DNA from 4 places in the Lentibacillus cibarius genome. Region 1 is predicted to be linked to each of the others. Evidence: riboswitches for the same ligand, from Rfam matches in the RefSeq annotation. Region 1 holds a riboswitch; each other region holds the start of a gene.
The links. A riboswitch is a leader RNA that binds a small molecule or an ion and turns the genes downstream of it on or off. The one in region 1 is predicted to bind cyclic di-GMP.

Region 1 (5,845 bases):
AAGTACAGCAGGCAACGCAAACACTTGTCAGCAAAGTGGACGTCTTTTATATCATTACTGATAATACGGTTGTTTCCGCTTTGGATAGTGTGGTGGGTGTTGCCAATGAGCAAGACATTCCAATGATCGTAGGTGAACCGGATTCACTGAAGAAAGGTGGATTTGCCACTTACGGAATTGATTATGAAAAAATTGGTTACCGAACAGGAGAAATGGCGGTAGAAATTCTGAAGGGGAATAAAAAGCCAAATGATATAGCTGTTGAATATCCACAGGAAATGCAGTTATTCATTAACAAACAAGCGGCAGAGGAACAAGGTGTGGAATGGAACGATGAATGGGACGAAAATGCAAAAATCTTAAAAGATGAATAGTTCATATCATTTTTTACAATCGCAGCAGGCAGGATTGCCCCTCCCTGCTGCATTGTACTTATCAACTTGAACGAACACGTCATTTAAATAGACATATCCTGTTAAAAAACTTGGTATTCGCCAGGTCTCTGAGCGAGCCGAAGTTTTTATGATAAGGTCATTCATATTTTATACTTTCTGACGTTACAAAATAGGCACGGGGGTGGACATCATGTTTATCGCATTATTTGGAGCAGTGGAATCAGGAATTATTTATGCCATTATGGCCTTAGGAGTATATTTAACCTTCCGTGTGTTGGATTTTCCGGATTTGACCGTTGATGGAAGTTTTGTGACAGGTGCGGCTGTTGCTTCTATCTCTATTATGAATGGGGTGCCACCCATTTTAGCGACACTGTTCGCAGCAATTGCCGGATTTTTAGCCGGATGTATTACCGGATCCCTTCATGCGAAAGGGAATATTAATGCATTGTTATCCGGCATTTTGATGATGATTGCACTATATTCGATCAATTTACGAATCATGGGGCAGCCGACCCTATCATTACTGCAGGAATCAACGGTTTTTAAACAATTGGAGAGCATTTGGAGTGCAACCGGGATTGATGGACTGCTGAATGGGATGCTAGCATCTTTTGGCATGGAACAATTACCGTCAACGTGGGGTATTTTGTTTGTTATGATTGTTGCCACGATGTTGATTAAGTTGTTAACCGATTATTATTTAAAAACAGAGATAGGGCTGGCGTTACGCGCAACTGGGGATAATCAGCGGATGATCCGCAGTTTGTCAGCCAATACGGATTTATTGATTATTACGGGGGTTGGCATATCCAATGCTCTGGTTGCTTTGTCAGGAGCGCTCATTGCTCAGCATGGTGGGTTCGCTGATGTTGGTATGGGGATTGGAATGATTATTATTGGGTTAGCCTCTGTCATCATTGGTGAAGCATTATTTGGTACAAAAACGATTGTATGGACAACACTTGCAGTTATTGGCGGTGCTGTTATTTACCGAATGGTTGTCACCATGGCCTTACGAGTGGAGTTTTTGGAAACCGGAGATATGAAGCTGATTACAGCACTGCTCGTTATCGCCGCCTTAGTTGCACCAAAAGTAATGCGAGCACGGAAGGAAAAACTACGGCGTAAACGAAAACGCGCAGAGCTTAGCGGAACAAAGGCAAAAGGAGTTGTGTAAATGCTTCAACTAAATGATATTTCCGTTACATTTAATGAAGGTACCCCGGATGAAAAAGAGGCTTTGCAGCAAATTAATCTAGTACTAGAAAAAGGCGATTTTGTCACCGTTATTGGCAGTAACGGTGCGGGTAAATCGACGCTAATGAACACTGTTGCCGGTCATATCATCCCCGATGTCGGCGATGTTTTGATTAATCATCGGCAGGTGGCTCATTTACCAGAATACAAGCGGTCAAAATTGATTGGACGCGTTTTCCAGGATCCGATGGCCGGGACTGCACCATCCATGACAATTGAGGAAAATCTGGCCATGGCTTATGCGCGCAATAAAACGCGCAAACTTAAACCCGGTGTTACAAAAAAACGGAGGACCATGTTCCGGGATTATTTACAAACGCTACACCTTGGACTGGAAGATCGACTTAATGCCAAAGTGGGATTGCTTTCCGGTGGGGAGCGTCAGGCATTGTCCCTGCTGATGGCGACATTTACCGAACCGGATATTTTAATGTTGGATGAGCATACAGCAGCGTTGGATCCTTCCCGCGCACAGTTAATTACAGACATCACGGAAGATATTGTTGAAAAGTTTCAATTAACGACTTTAATGGTTACCCACAATATGCAGCAGGCGCTCGATTTGGGGAATCGGCTGATCATGATGGATAAAGGGCAAATTATTTTAGATTTACCTGAAAAGGAAAAAGAAAAACTGACCATTGAACAATTGCTGGAAGAATTTCAACGCATCCGCGGCGAGCAATTTGAGAATGACCGTGCGATATTGGGATGATTTCGAGGTTAATAGATTGAATCGCAGGAGGCTGATAACTGTTTCGGTCTCCTGTTTTTTTATTTGCTGCTGTTAATTAGTTTTACTATACCAATGAGCTGTTCCCCAATATTTATGTAGTTGAATGTTATCGTATAAAATATCGAAAAATATAGACTTTAGAAATCTTGTTGATTTAAGAAGAAGAAGTTTATTACACTATAATAGTCCATGGGTAATGGTGTTTTTTTCCTACAAAAATAATAAAGAAAAAGGCAAACTATCTGAAAGGATAGGACGCAAAGCTAATGGGTCTACTATACACATGCGCCGTGTATAATGATCGCCAGGCTGCCACTATTTTTAATATGATGCATATTATTTTGATTTTGGCTATTCAATAACTATTGAATAGCCTTTTTAATTGAATAAAACTATTTTTGATTTTCTTTCCTGTTTATGCAGCGGTTTTAAGAGGGTCATGACATGAAAAAACTTTTGAAAGAGGCTGTTTTTCGTATGAGCGAGCAACTGGATTGGAGGGTCTTTAGAGAAAACAAATAAATGTGACATTAACTTTACTTATGGACAATGAAATATCAAATTATTAGAAAAGAAGGGGATGCGAAATGAAAGGGTTACTAAAATTTAAACGGATTACAACTAAGGTACTATTCGGGTTTAGTATTATCCTTGTATTGGTTGTTTTATTAAGTGTATATAACATATACGCTTTACAAAAAACAAACAGTAGTATGCAAAATATGATAAACAAAGAAATTAGCTTATTAATTACTGATGAGAACCTTGCCAATAACATGACGAAAAGAACAAGTCTGTTGCGTGGGTTATTATTGTATAAAGATAATGCCTATAAAAAAGAATTTAATGCTGGTATAGACGAAAATATAAAATTAGAGAATAAAGCGCTTGAAATTAGTAATTCTAATCAGTTGCAAAAGTTGATAGATAAGAAAACCGAGTGGGGTAAGCTAACTGATAAGGTGATTGCAAAGTATGAAAATGGGAATATTGAAAGTGCAATGGAAGTGATGCAAAACGATGTACAACCAATGGGAAATGAATTAATAGATGAATTTAAATCCCTTGCTAATCAAAGGGAAGCCGAGATAAAAAAGATAGGGGAAGAAATGACGGCCAATGCGAAAACTACTGTACTTACTGTGGTGATTACATCCGCTTTAATAGTTGTTCTAGGTATTATCACGGCTATTATTACCGCCCGAATTATCTCCAATCCAATAAAAGCTGTTATGAATCGAATGAAGCTTATTTCGAATGGCGATTTAACACACGATTTACTTGAAACCAAATCAGAGGATGAGGTGGGACAATTAGTCACAGCGACAAACGAAATGAATACAAATATGCGTGATCTTTTAAATCAAATCAATCAAGTTTCTGAAATGGTAAGCAGCCAAAGTGAAGAGTTAACGCAATCTGCCAATGAAGTGAAATTAGGGTCTGAACAAATTGCGACTACGATGCAGGAACTAGCATCCGGTTCAGAAACACAAGCGAATAGCTCAAGTGAATTATCTTCAGCCATGTCAACGTTCACGACACGAGTGCAAGAAGCCAACGAAAATGGTGAACAGATACACCAAGCTTCTACTACTGTACTTCGTATGACAGATGAAGGTAGCCAATTGATGAACGATTCTAAGAACCAGATGGAAAAAATAGATAGTATCGTACAAGATGCTTTTCAAAAGGTTCAAGGATTGGATGCACATTCACAAGACATTTCCAAGCTCGTTTCTGTTATTAAAGACATTGCTGACCAGACCAACCTATTAGCTTTAAATGCAGCAATCGAAGCTGCTAGAGCCGGTGAACATGGCAAAGGATTTGCTGTAGTTGCTGATGAGGTAAGAAAACTGGCAGAACAAGTTTCTGAGTCCGTGACGGATATTACTGGTATTGTAAGTAATATCCAAATTGAAACAGGCTCAGTAGCCAATTCTTTACAAGAAGGCTATAAGGAAGCAGATAAAGGAACAAAACAAATTAACTCGACTGGTGAGAAGTTTGATGGCATTAGTGAAGCTATAACGGATGTCGTCAATAGTATTGAAACGGTATCCGAAAATTTATCTGAAATCTCCGCGACCAGTCAACAAATGAATAGTTCCATTCAGGAGATTGCATCCGTTTCCCAGGAGTCCGCTGCAGGAGTTGAACAAACATCCGCATCTTCTCAACAAACAACTAGCTCGATGGAGGGGGTTGCTTCCAGCGCAGATGACCTTGCTAAATTAGCGGAGGGTCTTAAAGGATTAGTTCGAAGTTTTAAGCTTTAAATTTAATTAGGGGGAGTTCATTAAATTATGGACTTCCCATATCAGTATATGAGTCCAGCAACTGGATTCACTTTATATTGTCTATTTAATTTCATCCATTCCTTCCTAATTTGAGGAAAGAGGTAAGTAATAGATATTTCTAGTTATTTCGGATTAATAAAATGTAATTAGTTCCTATCTAAACATTTTCCTTTACCCTACCGATATAATAGAAAAGAAGGTTTAATAAACACTATTTTCATAGAGAACCAAAACCTCAGGGGTGAATGATATGCGAATTGGCGGACTGGCTTCAGGTATGGATATTGATAAGATGGTTTCGGACCTGATGAAGGCAGAGCGAATGCCGCTACAAAAAATGGAGCAGGACAAGACGTGGATGACGTGGCAGCGGGATGCGTACCGCGATGTGAATAAGCAGTTTATGGAGTTCCGGTCCCAGCTGACCGATATGAAGATGTCGACAACGTTTCGGGCCAGGACATCATCATCTACCAATGAAGACTTTGTTACAGCAAGTGCTTCTAGTGCTGCTAGTCAGTCATCCTATAATATTTCAGAGGTAGAGCAGCTGGCAAGTGCCGCAACGAAGGTAAATGGTAGTAAGATTTTCAGTGATCCGTCTTCTGTCGATACGAGTAAAAGTCTTAAGGAATTATTTGATGATCCTAGTGACTCTAGCATTTGGAACCAGGGGAGTATCAAATCTGAGTCTATTTCCATGGAATCAGATAATAATAATCAGATTTATCTTAACCTTCAAGAAGGTATTTCCGAGGAAAGTGTTTCTATAAAAAATACAAAAAACGCAAACGATGAAACAGACATAGTAGAGGATATGTCGATTCGGGTAGGCAATGACTATTATACGGCGATTTACAAGGATCCGAGTAAAACGGTAGATGATTATGATTTGGCTAATAATCAGGTTTTAGTGGACACTGATACAGGTGTTTTAACATTTAATAAAAGCCTTGATAAGGGAACACAAGTTGATGTTAAGTATGTTACGGATCGACAGATAGATACAATGACGACATCTGAAAAAGGGACAACGATTAAGCTCTCGAACCAGCAGATTGCGAAAAATGATTCAAATAAATTCACTCTAAAAATAGACGGGGATACGTATAAATTATCAGGGGCAAAAGAAGTATCTGATACAGGTGAGC
Region 2 (5,845 bases), 610 kb from region 1:
TTTATTAGATACATCTAAAGAAATTACCATTCGCGGCCGGGATTCAAGTAATTATAAATTTGAAAATACCGTAAGCTATGACAAAGCTAAGAAGTTGGTGGAAGAAGGAGCAGCTGGAATTTTTCATAGCACATTAATTCATCATTTTTTCAACAGGAAATCTTTAAAAAAGTTCGTATTGGAACGGGATGGCTTTATATGCCATTATTGTGGATTTTATGGAGATACGATTGATCATAAAATACCCAAATCAAAAGGTGGATTTAGCACACCAAGCAACTGTGTTTGTTCTTGTGGGGGATGCAATAGTGAGAAAGCCGATATGAGGTATGAAGAATATTTAGAAATCATCAACATCAGATTCCAACAACCAAGTTAAAGGGAACAGTCCTCCGAACGCTTTAAAACGATAAAATAGTGATAAAAGTCCTGTGAAGAGAAATCTCTGCAGGATTCTTATCATTCCCGCTCCCATTCCTTCCCACAATCCGGACACTGCCATTTCACAATACGATCTTCTTCTATACTGGAAATGCCGATTTTTCTACTGAAATGAGTTGCCCCATACTGATGTTGCATTTCCTCCGGTATTGGTTCTCCCTGCAGATCCGCTCCGCAAAAAGGGCAAAATCCTTTGCTATCATTAAGTTTTCTCATTTTCCTCACCCCTTTTAGTCAATGGTGATGACTTTCTCCAACAGCAAATGACCTTATATTCGGTTCTTGGCACTACAATTATCATCGTACATCATATTCCTTCATAAAAGAAATAGACCCTCAAGAGAGAAGCTAATTCTTTCTGTTCAACCGAAGAAGATATGCTCGTGATCTTTTGACACATATAACCCCTTTGAGCAGGTGTGGAAGTAGTTGTCAGGCTGAACTTAAAGGAAGCTTTTCCTCATCTACGCTATTAGTCTTACTTTGGGCCGCAGTAGCCTTTTGGTAGGCAAGGATTAACTCGTCCAATTCTTGGCTAATATTTAATGTCTTTTCACTTCCCATACCATAGACCTTTGCGGTTTCCAGCATTAAGTTTCTATGCTGATTAATCATTTGTACTAAATGTTCTAAGTTCCTGTAGCTTGTTTGCATCATTAATGCTCCTTATGTACTAAGAATCATATTAAACCCAACCTATTATAATGGATACAAATCCCTATAATCTAGTGGTGGTTGTGAATTTTTAATGAACAATATGTTCGAAATTAATCTGATATATTGGAAAAATTATGATATGAAATAAGGATATGGTTGTCTCGGTTGCCCAGCTATTAGCCGGAAATCTTGGGAGCCAAGGGATCATCACCGTGGCAGCTTCTTTGTTTAAAAATCATTCATTTAGAGGGGTGGTGCCATTTTCACTTTGTTTTACGCTTTTTTGATGGGGGTGACCATTTCTGCTAAAATAAAGTTATCCGCATAGTGCGGACCTCTGTGGGATAGGAAAATCCACCCCATCACATAGTAAGAACCCACTCAGATTCAAGTTGAGTGGGTTCTACTGTTTGTCATGATAAGTTTCGTCCATTTCCCCGGTCGGTTTGTTTTATCATTATAAAGAATATGTATTAATAACGGGTTATGGTATGCTCCAAATTGTAAAACAACCTTCCCGCTTGTACGCCTAGTTCAAAAGGCACGGATAACAAACGTAAAACATTCAGCCTCTATTAATTGCTCATAACCTTCTATTACCTGCCCTTCGATAGTTTCAGCTTCTTTTTGATATTGAAGTTATATGCACTTCTTTTTTTGAACGTATCAAATAGGTCTCTGATGAACCGAATAAAGTTGTTGCAACCTTGTGAAATAATCTCAATCTCATTCCTCCAATCGCTATTTATGTAATGGCTCCCTTTTTTATCAAACGCGTGATGTCATCAATAGGGATGCCTGTTTCTATAGAGATATCGATTGCATTTGATTGCGGGTGTTTCGACAAAAATGCTTTGATTCTTTTTAAATTATCCCTTTCTTCATCGTAACAGTCGTTGCATAGACCATCTATTAGGCGATCAATTTTTCCGCAGTTTGTACATATTCTGTGTTTTTGCATTCGCTTTTCATTCCAATCTAAGTAAAATGTTTAATACGTATGACAATGCTTGTTCAGAACGTCTATCAAGCCATCAAATTTCGGCTTTACAATAAAATCTATGGCACCTAATTGCAGTGCTTTAATAACATTGGATTCTGTACCTATAGCTGAACACATAACCACTTTCGCATCAGGATTGAATTTGATAATTTCCTCTAGTGCTGTTAAACCATCGACATTCGGCATTGTTATGTCGAGAAAAACAATGGCGGGGTTACAGTATTTGTACACGTTAATCGCTTCCTGCCCATCCGCTGCATCTATAACGTCTGTATAGCCATGTTCCTGAATCATACGTTTTAAATAGCCTCTCATAAACCCTGAATCATCAACTATTAATATCGTACCCATATCGTCCCTGCTCCCTGATTTTATTCTTCGTGGGTATTTCACATTAAATCCTGTGTTTTTTATCTATAATAAATATCATGTTTATCCTTAGACAGAAAAAAGGCGAACCAAAGAAAAGGCTGCCTGAACTAAAAGCTTTAGGCCCTTGGTTTTGCGTCCTTACCTTTCGATAAGTTTGCCATTATCGGGTCATAAATCATTCTATTAAACTGTCCACGTATAACATCGGTGAGAATGAGTAAAGCATAAAGTATTTTTTGTGAATTAAAAAAGTTCTCTTATGGTACTGGTTGGGCCTTTTCAGTTACGTTTTTAATAATGAGAGCATGTGTGGTCTCTGTGGTATAACCAACTAAATCATGGTTAGTATTTCCATTTTTGAATATAGACGGTATAATAATCTAAGCTGTAAGCGATTATGAAAACAACTGATTTTTTGATGATATAGGTTAAATATCAGAAGTGGAGTCTCTTTTATCTTTGTATAAGATGATAAGCAATTATAGTGTTTCAGTCGGAATTGTTCTATGTATTATCGTAATCTTAAATAAATGATTCTTTCAAAGGGAGTACAGGATAGGTAGTATGGGATTCTTAGAAGGTTTTAAGATGGGATGGAATTTACTTTGGTCGATGTTAACAGCTGAACCTTTACTAACATGGGGATTAATTGTATTTGTTATTGGTACCTTAATATTTGCATTTATCGTTGATACGATAAAGGAACAGAAGCTAAGAAAGTCAGGAATGCGAGAAATTGATAAAATGTCAGGTAGAAAGTTTGAGGAGTATCTTCAAGCACAATTAAAAACTAGCGGATATAATGTTAAACTAACGCCGGCAAGTGGTGATTATGGGGCGGATTTAGTTTTATCCTCAAAAGGCAAGAAAATTATTGTTCAAGTAAAACGATATAAGAAAAATGTTGGCGTTAAAGCTGTGCAAGAGATAGCCTCGGCCAAAAGTCACTATAAGGCCGACGAATGCTGGGTTATTACAAATAGCTTTTTTACAGAGCAAGCTAAAAAATTAGCGGTTACAAATCATGTTAAGTTGATTGATCGGAATCAATTAATGAATTGGATAATAAAGAATAATAAAGGTGAAGAGAAAAGTAGCTAATCTTAGGGGGCTAAGCTAATGGCTAGCCCCTAGGTAAATACATTCATCATTTCATCATAGAGTGCTTCGTATTGTTCATTACTCAATTTCATTGTTATCATCCACCTTTCCATTTTGCTCTTATTCACTGAGTAGTCCGGTGACAAAATACATACCAAACTCAATCAAATTGTCGCTGTTTACACGTTTAATAAAGCTGGGAACGGGATTGTTATAATGTCTATAGAATTGTAGAATTTCATGAGAGAATTCCTCGTAAGTTTGCTCTACCATTCCTAAAAGATTTATTGCGACATTTAGTTGATCTTCCGGCTCAATAAGCAGGTTTACTTTCTTTCCTTCTTCGTATGCATCTTTATAGAATTGTTCCAATGGCTTTTCCTCCAATCGAAATGTTTGAAGTATTATACTTTGGTATTTTTCATTTTCGAAGAGTTTAAAGCAAAAAAATTTTAGAGGAATTAAAATGGTACCGTGAGTATTATTAAAAGGGTTTTGGCTGAATCGCTAACGACGGCATATCGTATAAAATAAAGTAAGCAAATAAAACAAAAGGAGCGATTGAGATGGTGGACACTCTCGCTTATCTCTCACTAATAATCTTATTCTTCATGGCCTTATGGTATATGTTGAAGTTCGTCCTGCTCCCTACACTTGTGTTTATTGTTCGAATCGTGTTCAGGAAAAAGTTCAAACAGTTAGAGAGGGACCGGCAGGAAAGTGTTGAGAAACTAAGAAGTATGGGAATTAAGGTTTCGTCGTTAGATGATGAAACTTCTGGAAGCTATACAAGTATTCGATAATAGGGTTTTCCCCGCTTCATTGAAAGGGGAATGAAAAATGAGGGATCCAGAGCGAATCAAAAGAATTATGTTTTTGCTTCAAAAATTTAGGAGCGGTAGTTGGACTGGCGGTTTAACTAGCTGATTTCGAATCTGCAGCATATGTATTCCGCAGAGCATGATGTATATTGTCGAAGAAAGGAGAAATAAATGAAACTGTTTGATAAGTAAGTGGAACCAAGCTATCTGGAATTTTTTTTAGCTTGAAGATGATATGTGGGATGAATACCTAAACGCCATCGATTAGTAACAAAAAGAAAGGTGATAGGAACGGTTTGTTAGTAAGGTAATGGGATGAAGCATTGGCAAATGAGCCACTATATGTGTATTTAATATTATTTTCACAGTCTACAAACTTAGAATTCCGTGATTATTGGAGGGATTAAATGTCGGTGCGTTATCAAATTGAAAGAGAGGATGGACCTATTTGCATAGTTTCCTTTATTCAAGATGAAGACGGGAACAAGGTAAGGGTTAAACCTCTTAAAAAAAGAAAAAGAGAGAGTGAACAAATCAAAGACTTACTCGAACAAATAGAGTTTAAAGATGGTAATTCACCATTAGAATTTATTGAATCATGTTTAGAGAAATTTGATGAAAATGCTTTTTCCTATAGAGAGGTTGATTCGGGTGATTATCAAGTTACTCTTCAATTTGGAGTTGGTAAAAAACAAATTGGCACTTCATCGCCACTTATTAACGGTGTGAGTGAATACTTTGGTGAAAACGTGATGTCAGACGCGTTGGAGCGAATGAAAACTAATGCTTATTATAACCTTGAAGAAAATGCGAATGAGCTTTTGGCAATGGTGCGCAAAGAAAGGTATCAGGAAGCATTTGAACTGTATCAGGATGATACAGTGAAGACAAACCTTTATTTGGCAGGGACTGCACCGGAAATACTGCTAGATGCTATATTTCAAATAAAGGCTGAAGAACTACCGCATGAATCAAGAGTAAAGTTATCTCTTCAAAAGCTTGGGGCATGTGAGATTAATCAATGCCATGCACGTGCGGAATCTGATGCGCGCTGGCTTCTCGAACAAGATTCATCTTTAAGTGAAGATGTTATTTTTAATGTTCGCCTAGCATTAGGTAATGCACTTGTTTCCCAAGAACTATTTGAAGCAGCGGAGTTTCATTACAATGAAGCATTAAAAATGGAAAAGGAAATTAATGCTCACTCCAAAGCATGGGCTTATTATAATATCGGCTATGTTCTGAAGTCTCAAGGAAAGATGACAGAAGCTTTAGAGTCATATACGAAAGCTGGAGATTTATGGCTGAATAAAGGTGATCATCAACAAGCAATTCGTGCTTACATGAGCGTTATTCGTCACTATGAGGGCAGTCAACCAAAAGAAGCAATCCATATACTGCAAGAAAGGATTGACCATCTAGTTGTGCTACAAAATTCTAATAGTGAAAC
Region 3 (5,845 bases), 240 kb from region 1:
GATTGGTGTAACGCCGGTGGACTTGCGTATTTCCTGCTTGCCAACTGTGAACGGGGAAAAGATCGTCATCCGGGTGTTGAATTTAGCGAATGCGCTCCGTAAAATAAACGACCTCGGCTTTTCCAAGGAAAATAGGCAAAAATATACCCAATTGCTCGAGCGGCCGTCCGGATTGGTGTTGCTTACGGGTCCGACGGGGTCAGGAAAAACGTCCACACTCTATGCGTCTATCCATCACCTAAACCAGGAAAATATTAACATGGTTACGATTGAAGATCCGGTTGAATTTCAGATGGAAGGCGTTAACCAGGTACAAGTGAATACAAATGTCGGCCTTACATTTGCAGCTGGATTGCGCGCTATTTTACGCCAGGATCCGAATACGATTATGGTCGGTGAAATCCGCGACCAGGAAACGGCGGAAATCGCTATTCGGGCCTCGCTTACAGGTCATCTGGTATTCAGTACGTTGCATACAAACAGTGCGGTTGATGCCATACCTCGCCTAATTGATATGGGGATTGAGCCATATCTCGTCGTCTCATCATTGAATGGCGTTGTAGCACAGCGTCTCGTCCGGAAAATTTGCCTGGATTGCAAGGCAGAGCGCGAGCCGACCCCCATGGAGAAGGATATTTTCAGTAAACATCACATGAGTGTGGACCATATATATGAAGGAAAAGGGTGTGGCAGCTGTCACTATCTGGGATACCGCGGCCGGCTGGCAGTACACGAGGTGTTTATGGTCGATGACGCGATAAAAAGTTTATTGTTACATCAAGGGTCCATGGCTGATTTACAAGCTCACGCCGCCGAACAAGACATGTCATTTCTCATTCATGACGGACTGGAAAAAGTAAAAAATGGCCAAACGACGCTGGAGGAGATTATGCAGCTGTCGATTCAAATGTGAAGGAGGAAGCAAACAATGGATGATATATTGCAACAATGGCTGACACAGGCGTTTCATCAAAAAGCTTCCGACGTACATATAACGGTCGGCAAAGCACCCGTGTTTCGTATTAATGGTTTGTTACTTGAGCAGGATTTTCCTGTGTTACAACCTTCCGATACCGAGCGGATGGGCCGTTCACTGTTGAGTGATCACGAGTGGCAGATGCTGCAGGAGCGGCGGGAATTGGATTTTTCCTGTGGCATCAGTGGTGTTTCCCGGTTCAGAGTCAATCTATTTTACCAGCGCGGGGCGTTGTCGCTCGCATTCAGAATTGTGCCGAGACATATTCCGTCCATTGAGGAGCTACACTTGCCGCCGATTGCCAAAGAAATTACGACCGAGCGGCAAGGCCTTGTGCTTGTCACCGGACCGACCGGAAGCGGAAAAAGTACGACACTTGCGGCAATGCTTGATTTTATGAACCAAACGATGGGCCGGCATATGATTACGCTGGAAGATCCAATTGAGTATGTACACACGCACCATTATTCGATTATTGATCAGCGCGAGATTGGGATCGACACGAACAGTTTTCTTAACGGATTGCGGGCAAGTTTGCGGCAGGATCCGGACGTTATTCTCGTCGGGGAACTGCGTGATCTGGAAACAATCTCCACCGCGATTACAGCAGCTGAAACCGGTCATTTAGTACTTGGTACGTTGCATACTAGTGGTGCGGTTTCCACGATTGAGCGGATGATTGACGTATTCCCACCCGCGCAGCAAACGCAAATCCGCATTCAATTGGCTTCTATTTTAAAAGCGGTCATTTCCCAGCAATTGCTTCCGACAACAGACGGGACGAGCCGTCGGGTGGCAACAGAAGTGCTGATCAACACACCGGCCGTTAAAAATCTCATTAACAATGAAAAACTGCACCAAATCCAGAACGTGCTGCAGACATCCAAAGCGCAAGGCATGCATACCATGGATATGGATTTGAAGCGGCTGCTTAATGAGGGCGTCGTAGCATATGAGACCGTCGCACCGTTTTTGGAAATTAGGGAAGTATAAAGACCGGGCGTGGCGAATGGTAGAATAATGTTGGCAAGGGCTTGCGGAAATTTTGACCAGCAGGGGGTGATGCAGTGAACTTTGAGTATAGCGGTAAACGATTGTCCGGCCAGCGCGTAAAGGGAAAAGTAGAAGCGGAAACGAAGCGTGATGCGTTAAGGGAACTAGAACAAAGCGGTATCATTATCGTCTCTATTACCGAAACGAAGCCGTGGAATAAAGATATTATGTTGAACAAGCGGCTTAAAAACGCTGATTTTGTTATTTTTCTCCGGCAATACGCGACACTGATTCATGCCGGGATTTCCATTTCGGAAGCGACGAAAACAATGAGCAGACAAACGGACAATCGTATGCTCCAATCCGCGCTTGAAGACATAGACAAGCAGCTTGATCGAGGGGAGGCGCTTTCTGTCGCAACCGAGCGTCATCCGAACGTTTTCCCGGAGCTGCTCGTCAACATGATCCATGCCGGAGAAGCGAGTGGTAAACTGGATGACATTCTAAACGAAATGGCTGATTACTATGAGAAAGAACATACCAACCGGAAAAAACTCGTCTCCGCCTTGATGTATCCTAGTATCGTCGGGGCTATTACGCTATTGTTAACGGTATTCTTGCTCGTGTTTGTCGTACCACAGTTTGTATCGATGTTTGAATCCTTCGGGGAGGATATCCCGGTATTTACGCAGTTGATCCTGTCCTTAAGCGATTGGATGCAGTATTACTGGTGGATGCTGCTCGTTCTCGTGGTAATCGGCGTACTCGTGTACAAATATGTCGTGCAATTTCCGGCAGTGGCATACCGTGTGGATGGCTTGAAAATCAAATTTCCCTTCCTCGGCAAGCTTGCCCATAAAGCAGTGCTTGTCCGGATGACACAGACACTTTCCACCCTCGTCAACAGTGCAGTGCCAATCTTACAGGCGCTGGAGATTACTGAACGGGTTGTCGGCAATAAAGTAATGCAAAACGTTTTAGCAGACGCCCGGAAATCGCTGGAAAACGGTGAATCGATAACCCGAGTGATGGATGGTCATTGGGCCTTCCCACCGTTAATTGTGCAAATGGTACAGATCGGTGAAAAAACCGGAACACTCGACCACATGCTGCAAAAAGCCGCGCAATTTTACGAAGAAGACTTAGATCAAATGTCCAACCGCATTCAAACATTGGTCGAACCATTAATGATTATTCTATTGACGGTAATCGTTGGAAGTGTTATTGTATCCATAGTTTTGCCGATGTTCTCGCTATTTGAGAACATTCAGTGAACAAATTGCTAAGATGTGGTTATTATACATAGTATTTAGTATAATAGATGTAAGAAAAAGGTAGTGGTGTGATGAGCGGCTATCTGTATATGGGCACTTGGATAGCCAGGAGCAACTAGTGCAACCGACGCTCTATTACCTTATTAAACTAAAAAGGGGAGAGAGGCGTATGTTGGAACGTTTGAAAAAAAGATTTAAGCAGCAGAAAGGTTTTACACTAGTTGAGCTGTTGGCTGTCTTGGCCATTTTAGGGGTAATATTGGCGATTGCGGTACCTAGTGTTTCAGGGGTTATTGGTAAATCGAAAGAAGATGCTGATAAGTCGAATAGGGAATTAATGGAGAATGCGGCAAGGCTGGCTCATGCAAGTGGGGTTGATCCTGAAGATGGTGCTTATACGCTAGATAATCTAGTTAAAGAGGGCTTTCTTGAAGAAAAACCTACTAACCCTAATACAGATAAAGATTACAATGGTACTGTAGAAGTGACAAATGAGGCTGATGATTCTGATGTGGATGATTATACGTTTGAATACAAACCTGGTGAAGATGAAGAAGAAATTAGTGATGACACTAGTGGCGGCAATGATGACGATGATGACAATAACGAAGAAGATGACGATTAATACATTCAATAAAACACAATCACCAACCCAAACGCCTTGCACGTTCTGCTGCAGGGCGTTTTTACCGAGATTCGACACTTTTACCTAAGCAGGTGGTCATATGGAGTTCTTCAACAATGGCAGGGTTAATATGATCATCACGAGCCGGGTGATCCGCTATGCCTATCAAAAAAATACCACAACTGACAGCATCGTCGTGCATGGGGAACACGAACTGCCTGCGGGTACGATGCAGGGTGGTACCATCGCGGATGCTAAGGCCTTTCAGAACGCGATTGAGCAATTAGTGCAAAAGTACCGCTGGAAACGGAAAAAGCTAGCCTTTTGCCTCGTGGATGATACGGTCGTCATTAGGGATATAACCATCCCGACAGCAATGTCCAAGGAAGAAGCAATGGGCTATATTCGCACACAAATCGGTAACAGTTTCTATTTGCCGTTTGACGATCCGGCGCTCGCCATTGACATGCTGGAAGGGGATGGGGAGACAACCAATGTCCGGCTGTATGCCTATCCGCGGGGAAAAATTAATAGCTTTGAACAGGCGTTTACAGCGGCGGGGCTTCACCCGGTTATTGCTGATTTGACGTCTCTGTCGGTGTACCGCTATTATGTTCAAACAACACAAGCAGCATCCGACCATGTGATGCTCGTTCATTGGAACAAAGATGCGCTGTTTTTGACAGCCTTCCAGCATCAAAAAGCAGTGTTCAGCAGGCATATGAAAATGGCTTCGCATGAAGAAATGACGCAGGAGACGGCTGAACGTATCATCAGTGATTATATGGTAGAGATCAATCGGATTATCGATTTTTATCAATATTCGATTACCAAGGGAGAAGCACGCATCGACCAACTGATTGTATCCGGGGATTTCCCTTATCTGTCCACGGCCAAAAGCTTTCTTGCTGACAGTCTGGCCCTACCGATTTATGAATTTCCCGAAGAAAGACTCTCCCTTAAATATGTTGACTTGCTGGGACTTGGCTTGAAAAATGGCGGCTGAAGGTGGACTTGTGATGAATACGGAAATAAACTTTTTAGAAAAAGAACGTAAACAACTAAAAATGCCGCTTGTTCTGTTTCTGATTTTTCTGCTGCTGGTTATAGCTGTGATTACTGTATTACTGGTGCAGCGAAATGGGTTAACACATGCCATCGACGTGCAGCAAAAAGAGATGGCCGTCCTGGAAAACCAAGTCTCACAGCTGGAGGGAGCATCCGGCACAGTGCAGCAGCTCGAGCAGACGAAGGAAGCATTAGCGTCCATCGAAGCACAAACGGTTCCGCGTGTGGCCCTTTATGAGCAAGTGCTTGACATGCTGCGTGACCCGGGGCAGATGGAGGACTTCGCGTATAATAGTGGAGAGCAATTTCAACTAGAAGCGGCGTTTGATACACTGTCTGCTGTTTCGGATTATATTGGCAAACTGCTGCAACAACCGTATGTGCTCGATGCAAAAATGTCCGACATTTCGAAGGCTGGTGACGGATATGATGCATCATTAGTGGTGACTTTTGACAGCGGTGTGTTGCGGGAGGAGATGAGTGCGGATGCTGACTAACTGGAACCGAAGCCATACATTAATTCTTATTTTATTGATCGCTTTTGCCGCTTTCTTATATGTTGCCGGTTACCGGATGATCATTCAACCGCTGCAGAATGACCTCGCCTCTACCGAAGAACAGGTAGATTTATACGAGCGACAAGTCAATCAGCTCGAAAAACAGGATCAGCCTATGGACGAGTCACTACAGCAAGTTACCAAACAAGTACCGGCCGACAAAAAGCCCGATGCAGTACTAAACGAGCTGCGGCAAATGGCCAACAAGACGAATGTCGTTATTGAGTCGATTGCTTCCTCTGGTAGTAGTGCAGCTGAAGAAGGCGATCTAAGCAATGCCGGGTACATGCTGGAAGTATCCGGCGCCAACATAAATGAAATCAATGCCTTTCTAAAGGCAGTCCAAAAAGGT
Region 4 (5,845 bases), 560 kb from region 1:
AAAATTTATATCTTATTTTATAACCCTAAGCTTACCCCATCTTTCCTCGATTAATCCTTTGCATAGTAATCGAGTTATATTCCTTTCTATCATCGTATAATCCACCTTTATGGCAACTAAATCATCGATAGATAAATACATTGGAAATTTGTCCGTGAGTTCATGTAGAATACTTAGCTCAATTAGATTAAGTTCGTATCTTTGTGAAATATCATAAGCGCGTATCACTTTTTCGGTACCTTCTTTTTACTTCAATTTGTTGACACCATTTGCTATTTTAGCACTTGGCAGTGTATTTTTATGGATTCGTTTGAACATTTATTTACATTTTCCTGTACTAAGCTGACAGCGCATTAGTTGCCGAGGTTTCGCTTCATATAAGTTAGTTAGAGGATAGCGGTTTGATGATGATGGCGTGGTAAAAGCAATAACTATAAGGATATGTAATATATGTGTAATGGTTGCTGTTGTAGGGTATCTATAGAGGCTAACTATTTTTTAAACGAGGTATTTTTATGAACAAAACCATATTAAATAATAAATCAGAGTATAGACAAGCAAATATCATTCGATTAAAAATAAAGGAAAATACATACACAAACAATGATTTGGCCATACTGCTTGGGCTTATAAAAAGGAATGCAGAAAAATTGGATGTAAGTCAGCGAAAGCAGCTTTGTGAGTTGGGGCAATTTCTATTTGCAGTTGAACGACAGGAGCGGTTACCGGAAGATATTCTAGATCTGGTTGATATTGTGTTGGTAAAAGGGGAATAGAATTTATCCGGGGGTCATCCCTATACCGCTTCTTGGTAGATTTGAAAGTAAGAAAATGATATTGTATTCGTAATATTACATGGGTTATTAGTAGCATAATGACCAATTGGGGGTGAACTAATGGGGGTAAGGGGAGTAAGTACGGGTGACACTTGTAGGCTCTATAAGAGATGTAAAATTTGTGGTGAATATAAATATATGAAAAGTTTTCCGGCTACAGGCGGGAAACACAACAGGCCAAGCAAAAGAAAATCATATTGTCGGGACTGCAAAGATCGTAGGCATGAAAGAATACTTGGTCCAAGACAGGAATATAGTTTTGATTCATCATTGCTAGATGCGACTAAAGAAATTACCATCCGTGGACGCAATACAAGTAATTATAAGTATGAAAATATAATAAGCTATGACAAAGCGAAGAGGTTAGTGGAAGAGGGAGCGGCAGGCATTGTACATAGTACGCTAATTCATCATTTCTTCAATAGGAAAACTTTATGGAAATTTGTATTAGAACGGGATGGTTTTATATGCCATTATTGCGGTTTCTACGGTGACACAATTGATCATAAAGTTCCTAGAGCAAAAGGCGGAGCAAGCACACCAAGCAACTGTGTTTGTGCTTGTATCAAGTGTAATCGAAATAAGGATGACATTGAATATGAGGAATATATAGATATCGTGGAATTAACTGAACAGAATTAAAAAGATCGATGAATGTGAGGGATGTGCTTGGTAAAATTGTTTATGTTGTCACAGAAAACGCCATTCATTGGAGTATAAGGCTAGCTATACTAACTGAAGCTGTTCAGTTATGAAAAGCTACAGGTAAAAGCCGTCCTTCTCATCTGGTGGCTAAGGCTTGGTATGTTATTACAGAAGATTTGGGTGCAACAGACAGATGTGCGGTTTAATCAATTGATATCTAATCTGTAGTAATTCAGTGCAACATGACAGGTATGGACGTAGTAAAATAAAAGAAGAAGCGGATGCATTCGTAATTTTAGATGATATGACTTATAGCAATGAAACATTGGCTAAGCATCTTATACAAACAAGTACAGAAGATGGAATACGGCCATATGAGAACGTGAGGACTTATATAATGCAAATAATACATAGATGACCATAAAAGGACTTTTGGAGTTGTTCTGCATTGTTTTGTTGGCTAGAATTATATTAATGTTCCCTTTTTAATTAAACGGGTTATACCGTCAATAGAAATGCCAGTTTTTATGGATAAATCTATAGCATTTGAATTTGGATATTTAAATAAAACCTTTTTAACCGCCTTAATATTGTTTTGTTCTATTTCGTAGCATTCGTTACATAAATCATGCATAAGTTGATCAATTTTCCCACAGTGTACACATAAACCATTACGCTTCATTGTTTACCACTCCTATTCTGTGTTGGAATCCAGTTTATCTAAAACGTTAACTAAACTTTCAAAATTAGGCTTAACAATAAAATCTATTGCCCCTAGTTGCAGTGCCTCAATAACATTTGATTCTGTACCCATAGCTGAACACATAACCACTTTTGCTTTCAAATCAAACGCTATAATTTCCTTCAATGCAGTTAAGCCATTTACATTTGGCATCGTTATATCGAGGAAAACAATATCTGGACGTATTTGTTTATATGCCTCAATCGCTTTTTGTCCATCGGTTGCTTCAACAATGTCTAGATGTCCATGTTGTTGAATCTTACGTTTTAAAAATCTTCTCATAAACGTTGAATCATCCGCTATTAATATCGTTCTCATGTTGTGCTTTTTCTTTCTAATTTTGTCATTCGCTGATGTTTTATAATTAACTCATCTAATTCTTGACTGCATTCTAATGTCTTATCACTATTAAAACCAAATGTTTCAGCAACCTTTATCATCGTTTCTTTCTTATGATTAATCAATTCCAGTAGGTAGTCTGTTGTTATTTTATGATCTGTTATAAGCATCCCATTACCTCCTAAAATCTTCACTCTGAAGTAAGGATACTCAAAAAGGCGAACCAAACAAGATAGGTACACCTATTAAGAGAGCTTACTTCGGTAACTAGGCTACCTTAGCTAATGAGCTTTAGGTCCTTGGTTTTGCGTCCTTACCTTTCGATAAGTTTGCCATTATCGGATAAACTAAATAACTAGTTCAATTGAACCACGTTCATTTACCTGTATTATCGGTAAAATGAGTAACATTATGAAGGGTTTTCCCTGAATTATCCGTTTTGCCTTTTATAAGGTTATCTGCATATGCAGATTCTTTAAGGTGCGGATAACCCATTGAACTTGCACAGGAAGAATCGCGATGATACATTGGCTGATAAATAAGAGTAGACGGCGAAATACGTTCATATTAGGACGTGAGACCTATATATCGCAAACTCATACAATAATAATAAATAATAGTAGATGAACCCAATTTTCCAATCTATTTCTTTTTAGCCCCGTTATTTGCTGCATTCTGGGGACTAATTTGAACATAATACACGATGTATAAATTGGGCTATTTTTGAATTTTATATCATGTAAGAATGATTATGTGCAACAAGAAAAAAATAAAGGATTATCCCACTTTTTATCGAATTAGTTCTGATAATAGGAGGTGGTAGTAATAAAATTCTATAATAAGGAAGGCCTTATCGAAGGATATATTCAAACGCCTATAAAACCCGTACACACAATGGTATTTGTGGTTGAAGGCAAGCTAGCATTAGAACTAAATATTACTGATCAAGCAACTGCGAGTAGAGGTTGTGGAGTTTCGAGAGAGAACGTTCATAAATGGCTGTGGGAAAAAGGAAACGAACTCTTTTTAATTGAATCGTTTTCTTATCAAACTAGGATTACTATAACAGCTAATGATGTTATGAATGGAAATATAGTTACTCCTTTTGGAAATTTACAAATGGAAGAGATTTAGCACCTTTTTAATGGTGCTTATTCTATTGCAGCAAATAAGGCACATGATGTGACATAGAATGTATTTTTGCTAATTTATGTAGTTACCACATTAACAGGATAACAATCCCCTGAGTAGAAACTTCTTAATTATTCTACTTTATAAACAATCACCATCTATTCCCAAACCATCTATCCCATAGCTTGTGAAATACGGGGTTATATTTATTCATTACTCCGTAACCAAAGGCAGGAGCAACAATTGTAAATGGACGAATAGGTTGGTAGAAAATGAGATTTACTATAACAATATAAGTTACCGCTACATTAAGACTGATGACCATTGCATTGATAAAAAAGCAAGTCTAAAAAAGTCCATGAAAATTCTTCTTTGTTTTAATTTGAATCAGTTTACATATTGGCTGCTGTTGCTTCTCATTATTTTTACTCTTTCAAGGTAATTGTGATTGCACTCATTGTTTCTGCTATAATATACCTAATCCGTGGTGTTAGGATAATCCAGCAAAACCCACACAATAAAAGGTGTAATCCACTGTACCCACGTTGAGTGAATTTACATTTATCATTATCAATGTCAAATTAGTAACAACCAAGGAGGCACCATTATGCATAAATTCCACAATACCGATATTCCGAATAAGTTAAGGAATATGACTGTAGAAGAGACCTTAAAGGAACTCTGTAAGGCTCAAGAAGGAAATGCTGATCAGTACAAGAAAACAATGACCATGATGCTTGAACAGATGGAAAAACAAAACAAAAATATGGATAGGAAACAGGAAAGAATTGATCAGCTATCTAATGAGTTATCCCAATCGACATCTAAAACAAATTACGACAGATTATTAGAAGCATTCCAGCAATCCGACGAAAAAGTGTTAGACATCACGAATGAAATAATAAAAAGGATACAAGCATTTACAGATTTGAAAAGGAATATGAAAAAGGTTGATGATGAAGCAGATACTGAATCACTAGATTTCGTTATAGATGAACTTCGTAGTTTACTTGAATATACGCAATATAGATAATCCCTACCTCAATTTAAAGTGAATTTTGGAAGTGGAAATTGACTGAAGCGAATCAAATAACACTCTATTTCCTTGTGTCTTTATTTAAGAAATTGGTTTATCCATCCGCTTCCATAGAAGTTTCTTCCCCTCTTCCCGCGCTTCTTTGGCCTTTCTCAATAATCTGGGTCATTGACTTGTCGTTGATGTAACGTTTGAGGAATTTAATCATTTAAATTGTTTTCTAGCATTTACTTACGCCTATTTCTCCCGTTTAATGATATAACCGCCACCTGCACATAATTAGGAAGGTATTATCCAACTATATCGCACATTACACAACCAACAAGTGGGTTTGCGAGATTAACATGCCGAAACAACCAATTAATCAATTTCGGCTCAATGCTGAATTCCTCCACAAGAACTTTCCCTTCTATGAACAGAATGGCAAGTTCAGCGGTCAAGGTAATATTTGGATCGTATTGTTTAACTGTCATTTCCGTAACCCAACTCTGATATTGCTCCATGTTTTTTCCTGAGTCCTCAAAGTATATTGAAATCTTTTCGTTATCAGTAATTTCAACAAGTTTGTTATAAAAGTCTTCGATGTTGTCTTCAAATACTTCCATCTTCAATTCCCCGTGTATTTCTGCACCATTCATGCGCAGAGTATATAGCTGAATATCTATTCTTTCATCCAGATATACGTTCCAAATAGCTGGACTGATCGCTTGGTCCGATTTTGCTGTAAAGTGTTTTACAATTCCTAATGCATAGTATGTACCCATAATGCCCTCACCTTTCTGTTATCAGTGTTCTGAACCTTATTATATCTTTTATGTCTCATTTTCTCTCCCTACTGTGTTCTTCAAACTAGTAACCAAAAGAAAGTTGCCTAAATAGGGTCGAATTCATGTTATTAATGACAAACGAATGGCGGGAAGGCTACATTGTTTTTAACAATCGAAGGTTAAAAGCGTGCAATATAGAGGTTATACTATTTAAAAGATTAATTGACTTATCATTGTTTAGAAAAGAAGCAAGAGGCGGCCTTTTGGGTCATTGAATATCGTTAAAAAACATCGATAAGGATGTGCGGCGGAAATAATTGCTGTCATCTTTATCGATGTTTTTTTATAA

Region 2: it holds a riboswitch for cyclic di-GMP, as region 1 does, so the genes downstream of both, FFL34_RS06985 (response regulator) here and FFL34_RS04230 (methyl-accepting chemotaxis protein) in region 1, are expected to answer to the same signal.
Region 3: it holds a riboswitch for cyclic di-GMP, as region 1 does, so the genes downstream of both, FFL34_RS05285 (competence type IV pilus major pilin ComGC) here and FFL34_RS04230 (methyl-accepting chemotaxis protein) in region 1, are expected to answer to the same signal.
Region 4: it holds a riboswitch for cyclic di-GMP, as region 1 does, so the genes downstream of both, FFL34_RS06745 (aspartyl-phosphate phosphatase Spo0E family protein) here and FFL34_RS04230 (methyl-accepting chemotaxis protein) in region 1, are expected to answer to the same signal.

What each region holds. Positions count from the first base shown of each region.
Region 1 covers NZ_VCIA01000001.1:845,197-851,041, reverse strand. Annotated here, with positions in the region: gene FFL34_RS04245 (ABC transporter substrate-binding protein) at 1-374, shown strand, start outside; gene FFL34_RS04240 (ABC transporter permease) at 586-1,575, shown strand; gene FFL34_RS04235 (ABC transporter ATP-binding protein) at 1,576-2,370, shown strand; cyclic di-GMP riboswitch class I at 2,614-2,708, shown strand; gene FFL34_RS04230 (methyl-accepting chemotaxis protein) at 2,979-4,673, shown strand; gene fliD (flagellar filament capping protein FliD) at 4,945-5,845, shown strand, end outside.
Region 2 covers NZ_VCIA01000001.1:1,452,160-1,458,004, reverse strand. Annotated here, with positions in the region: gene FFL34_RS07000 (HNH endonuclease) at 1-379, shown strand, start outside; gene FFL34_RS06995 (hypothetical protein) at 460-657, opposite strand; gene FFL34_RS06990 (aspartyl-phosphate phosphatase Spo0E family protein) at 874-1,095, opposite strand; gene FFL34_RS06985 (response regulator) at 2,090-2,452, opposite strand; cyclic di-GMP riboswitch class I at 2,561-2,642, opposite strand; gene FFL34_RS06980 (restriction endonuclease) at 3,062-3,574, shown strand; gene FFL34_RS06975 (hypothetical protein) at 3,695-3,946, opposite strand; gene FFL34_RS06970 (tetratricopeptide repeat protein) at 4,803-5,845, shown strand, end outside.
Region 3 covers NZ_VCIA01000001.1:1,085,078-1,090,922, reverse strand. Annotated here, with positions in the region: gene FFL34_RS05300 (GspE/PulE family protein) at 1-913, shown strand, start outside; gene FFL34_RS05295 (type IV pilus twitching motility protein PilT) at 929-1,969, shown strand; gene FFL34_RS05290 (type II secretion system F family protein) at 2,044-3,243, shown strand; cyclic di-GMP riboswitch class II at 3,299-3,381, shown strand; gene FFL34_RS05285 (competence type IV pilus major pilin ComGC) at 3,413-3,868, shown strand; gene pilM (type IV pilus biogenesis protein PilM) at 3,969-4,874, shown strand; gene FFL34_RS05275 (hypothetical protein) at 4,888-5,433, shown strand; gene pilO (type 4a pilus biogenesis protein PilO) at 5,423-5,845, shown strand, end outside.
Region 4 covers NZ_VCIA01000001.1:1,407,517-1,413,361, reverse strand. Annotated here, with positions in the region: gene FFL34_RS06765 (hypothetical protein) at 516-776, shown strand; gene FFL34_RS06760 (HNH endonuclease) at 897-1,478, shown strand; gene FFL34_RS06755 (hypothetical protein) at 1,948-2,163, opposite strand; gene FFL34_RS06750 (response regulator) at 2,176-2,541, opposite strand; gene FFL34_RS06745 (aspartyl-phosphate phosphatase Spo0E family protein) at 2,538-2,732, opposite strand; cyclic di-GMP riboswitch class I at 2,822-2,906, opposite strand; gene FFL34_RS06740 (hypothetical protein) at 3,379-3,696, shown strand; gene FFL34_RS06735 (hypothetical protein) at 4,301-4,726, shown strand; gene FFL34_RS06730 (hypothetical protein) at 5,020-5,493, opposite strand.